2 regions of the Rhizobacter sp. P5_A1 genome follow, and region 1 is predicted to be linked to the other one. Evidence: riboswitches for the same ligand, from Rfam matches in the RefSeq annotation. Region 1 holds a riboswitch; the other holds the start of a gene.
What was found. Region 1 has a riboswitch for S-adenosylhomocysteine ahead of metH (methionine synthase). Riboswitches for the same ligand answer to the same signal wherever they lie in the genome.
Positions count from the first base shown of each region.

Region 2: linked by a shared signal. The riboswitch ahead of ahcY (adenosylhomocysteinase) and the one ahead of metH (methionine synthase) in region 1 are both predicted to bind S-adenosylhomocysteine.

Region 1 is NZ_JBFUKR010000006.1:131,633-134,021, reverse strand. Features, by position in the region: gene AC1DTW_RS08640 (ATP-binding protein) at 1-195, shown strand, start outside; gene AC1DTW_RS08635 (homocysteine S-methyltransferase family protein) at 234-1,292, shown strand; S-adenosyl-L-homocysteine riboswitch at 1,306-1,408, shown strand; gene metH (methionine synthase) at 1,491-2,389, shown strand, end outside.
Region 2 is NZ_JBFUKR010000003.1:328,656-331,044, reverse strand. Features, by position in the region: gene ahcY (adenosylhomocysteinase) at 1-1,070, opposite strand, end outside; S-adenosyl-L-homocysteine riboswitch at 1,147-1,228, opposite strand; gene AC1DTW_RS05100 (HAD-IIB family hydrolase) at 1,287-2,105, shown strand; gene AC1DTW_RS05095 (YbfB/YjiJ family MFS transporter) at 2,173-2,389, shown strand, end outside.

The sequences.
Region 1 (2,389 bases):
CTGCTGACGCGCGAGCAGAGCGGCCGTCTCGCGCAGCTGACGGCGCTCGCCCCGGGCGATTTCGCGTCGGTGAAGCGCCAGGTCGACGTGCTCGGCGAGGCCTTCGCGCCCGACGAGTTCCTGTCGCAGCTGGAGGCCGAGCACCGGGTCAAGCCGGAGGTGCGGCAGCAGCGCGGGATGGGCTTCCTGCACTGAGCCGCGCGCCGGCCGCGGGGCTTTCCTACAATGTCGGCATGAACACGCCGAACTTCACCCGTGCCGCGCAACTGCCTGAGATCCTGAAGCAGCGCATCGTCGTGCTCGACGGTGCGATGGGCACGATGATCCAGCGCTACAAGCTGGGCGAGGCCGACTACCGCGGCACGCGGTTCAAGGATCACCCGAAGGACCTGAAGGGCAACAACGACATGTTGCAGCTCAGCAAGCCCGAGGTCATCGGCGAGATTCACGCGCAGTACCTCGAGGCGGGCGCCGACATCATCGAGACCAACACCTTCGGCGCGACGACGGTCGCGCAGGACGACTACGGCCTCGGCGCCTATGCCCGCGAGATGAACGTCGCCGCCGCGAAGCTCGCGCGCGCCGCCTGCGACCGGTTCACGAGTGCCGAGAAGCCGCGCTTCGTCGCCGGCGCGCTCGGGCCGACGCCGAAGACCGCGAGCATCAGCCCCGACGTCAACGACCCGGCCGCGCGCAACGTCACGTTCGACGAACTGAAGGCCGCGTACCGCGAGCAGGCCAGCGGCCTGCTCGAAGGCGGCTGCGACCTGTTCCTGGTCGAGACGATCTTCGACACGCTGAACGCGAAGGCCGCGATCTTCGCGCTCGACGAGCTGATGGAAGAGACGGGGGAACGCCTGCCGGTGATCATCTCCGGCACCGTGACCGATGCGTCGGGCCGCATCCTGTCGGGCCAGACGGTCAGCGCGTTCTGGCACAGCGTGCGCCACGCGCGGCCGCTCGCGATCGGGCTGAACTGCGCGCTCGGCGCGACCCTGATGCGGCCCTACATCGAGGAGCTCGCGCGCATCGCCGGCGACACCTTCGTCAGCTGCTACCCGAACGCCGGCCTGCCGAACCCGATGAGCGACACCGGCTTCGACGAGACGCCCGAGATCACCGGCAGTCTTCTCGAGGAGTTCGCGAAGGCCGGTTTCCTGAACATCGCCGGCGGCTGCTGCGGCACGACGCCGGCGCACATCGCGTCGATCGCGCAGAAGGTCGGCCAGTACCGGCCGCGCTGCGGGCACCGCGGCGCGCTGTTCGGCGAGCTGGAGCTCGAAGCGGCCTGACTACAATTCGGTTTCGCCCGAGGAGCGTTGCGACAGCCTGATTTGCGAACCGCAGTCAGGCCGCCAGGCTCGGGCACGATGCCTTCCAAGCATCGGTTCAACGGCGCTCACCCGACCCCCTGACAGGTCCGCGGTGAGCAACGCGGGCCTCATTCGAGTTTCGCTGCGATGAACGCCACAAAGATCCCCGTCCCTCCGATGAAACTCTCCGGCCTCGAGCCGGTACTGCTCGGCGAAGGCGCGCTGTTCGTCAACGTCGGCGAGCGCACCAACGTGACCGGCTCGAAGGCCTTCGCGCGGATGATCCTGAACGGCGAATTCGAGCAGGCGCTCTCCGTCGCACGCCAGCAGGTCGAGAACGGTGCGCAGGTCATCGACATCAACATGGACGAGGCCATGCTCGACAGCAAGGCCGCGATGGTGCGCTTCCTGAACCTGATCGCCGGCGAGCCCGAGATCGCGCGCGTGCCGATCATGGTCGACAGCTCGAAATGGGAGGTGATCGAGGCCGGCCTGAAGTGCATCCAGGGCAAGGGCATCGTCAACTCGATTTCGCTGAAGGAGGGCGAGGCGCAGTTCAGGCACCAGGCCAAGCTCGTCAGGCGCTACGGCGCCGCGGCCGTCGTGATGGCGTTCGACGAGACCGGCCAGGCCGACACCTACCAGCGCAAGATCGAGATCTGCGAGCGCGCGTACCGCATCCTGGTCGACGAGGTCGACTTTCCGCCCGAGGACATCATCTTCGACCCGAACATCTTCGCGATCGCCACCGGCATCGAGGAGCACAACAACTACGCGGTCGACTTCATCAATGCGACGCGCTGGATCAAGCAGAACCTGCCCGGCGCGAAGGTCAGCGGCGGTGTCTCCAACGTGAGCTTCAGCTTCCGCGGCAACGACCCGGTGCGCGAGGCGATCCACACCGTGTTCCTGTACCACGCGATCCAGGCCGGCATGGACATGGGCATCGTCAACGCCGGCATGGTCGGCGTCTACGACGATCTCGATGCCGAACTGCGCGAGCGGGTCGAAGACGTGGTGCTGAACCGGCGCGAGGATTCCGGCGAGCGCCTGATCGAGATCGCCGAGAGCGCGAA
Region 2 (2,389 bases), on a different contig from region 1:
ATGTCGATCTCGTTGTCGAAGTGGCCGATGTTGCAGACGATCGCCTGGTCCTTCATCGCGGCCATGTGCTCGTGGCGGATGATGCCCTTGTTGCCGGTCGTCGTGACGAAGATGTCGGCTTTGTCGGCGGCGTATTCCATCGTGACGACCTTGAAGCCCTCCATGGCGGCCTGCAGCGCGTTGATCGGGTCGATCTCGGTGACCCAGACCTGCGCGCTCAAGGCGCGCAATGCCTGCGCCGAACCCTTGCCGACGTCACCATAGCCGGCCACGCAGGCGACCTTGCCGGCGATCATCACGTCGGTCGCGCGCTTGATGCCGTCGACCAGCGATTCGCGGCAGCCGTACAGGTTGTCGAACTTGCTCTTCGTGACGCTGTCGTTGACATTGATCGCGCGGAACGGCAGCGTGCCCTTCGCGCTCATCTCCTTCAGGCGGTGCACCCCGGTCGTCGTCTCTTCGGTCACGCCGATGATCTGCGCGGCCTTGCGCGTGTACCAGGTCGGGTCGACGGCGAGCTTTGCCTTGATCGCGGCGTAGAGGCAGGTCTCCTCTTCGCTGGTCGGCTTGGCGATGACCGACGCGTCCTTCTCGGCGCGCTGGCCGAGGATCATCAGCAGCGTCGCGTCGCCGCCGTCGTCGAGGATCATGTTCGGGCCTTCGCCTTCCGAACCCTTGGCGCCGAACTCGAAGATGCGGTGCGTGAAGTCCCAGTACTCGGCGAGCGTCTCGCCCTTGTGCGCGAACACCGGCGTGCCGACGCCGCTGGCGCCGTTCGCGGCCAGTGCGGCGGCGGCGTGGTCCTGCGTCGAGAAGATGTTGCACGAGGCCCAGCGCACGCTCGCGCCGAGCGCCTGCAGCGTCTCGACCAGCACGGCGGTCTGGATCGTCATGTGGATGCTGCCGGTGATGCGCGCGCCCTTGAGCGGCTGCGTCTTCGCGAACTCCTCGCGAATGGCCATCAGGCCGGGCATCTCGGTTTCGGCGATCCTGATTTCCTTGCGGCCCCAGGCGGCGAGCGACGGGTCGGCAATGGCGAAATCGGAGAAGGGTTTCAGAACGGCGTTCATGGTCGAGCTCCAGAAATTGAGGAACCCGCACGTGCCATCGATGGGAAGTTGGAACTCACCCACGAGGAACGAATCGTGCGGGTGAGCGCGGTTGCAATCTGCATTCCGAGCCTGGGGTCGCGCCAAATCAGGCGAGCCTTGCAACGCTCCTCGGAAAGTGCCCGCATTGTAGTCGGGCGACCGAGCCCACGCGAAAAGCCTGTGCAAGACTCGGGCATGACCGTGACTTCCCCCCGGCCCTGGGCCGAACTGCCCGAGGGCGACGCGCGCCGCGTGATCGGCGTGCTGACCGACATCGACGACACGCTGACGACCGCCGGCGCGATCACGCCCGACGCGCTCGATGCGCTTGCGCGGTTGCGCGCCGCCGGCCTGCCGGTGATCGCGATCACCGGCAGGCCGATGGGCTGGAGCGCGCCGTTTGCGCGCCGCGTCGACGAAGGCGGCTGGCCGATCGACGCGATCGTCGCCGAGAACGGCGCTGTCGCGCTGTTCCGCGACGCCGCCGGAACGCTCGCGATCGAGTACGCGCAGGACGCGCCGACCCGCACGCGCAACGCGCTGCGCCTGCGCGAGGTCGCCGCGCGCGTGCTGCGCGAATTGCCGCGCAGCACGCTCGCGCGCGACAGCGCCGGCCGCGTCACCGACATCGCGATCGACCACGCCGAGTTCGCGCACCTGTCGCCGGCACAGATCGACGCAGTGGTCGCATTGATGCATGCCGAAGGCATGAACGCGACCGTCAGCTCGATCCACATCAACGGCTGGTTCGGCGACCACACCAAGCTCAGCGGGGCCGCGTGGGTCATGCGCCGGCTGCTCGGCCGCAATCTGCAGGCGGAGCGCGAGCGCTGGGTCTATGTCGGCGACTCGACGAACGATCAGCTGATGTTCGGCCACTTCCCGATCAGTGTCGGCGTCGCGAACCTGATGGCGTTTGCCGACGCGCTGACCGTCTGGCCGCGCTACCTGACACGGGCCGCGCGCGGCGCCGGCTTCGCCGAAGTTGCGGATCGACTGGTCGAGCGGCGCTGAGCCGGCAACGATCGCTCAGGCGCGGGGCGAAGCATCCGGCAGCAGCGCTGTGCAAGACTGCGCGCGAATGCCGAAGCCTTTGCCGACAACCCACCATGAACTGCCAACCCTCGCGATCGCCGCCGCGCTCGCGCTGGCCGCGGCGGTGTCGCTGGGTCTCGCACGCTTCTCGTACGCGCTGCTGCTGGCGCCGATGCGCGCCGACCTGGGCTGGAGCTACACCACGGCCGGTGCGATGAACACCGTCAACGCAGCCGGCTACCTCGTCGGCGCGCTGCTCGCGC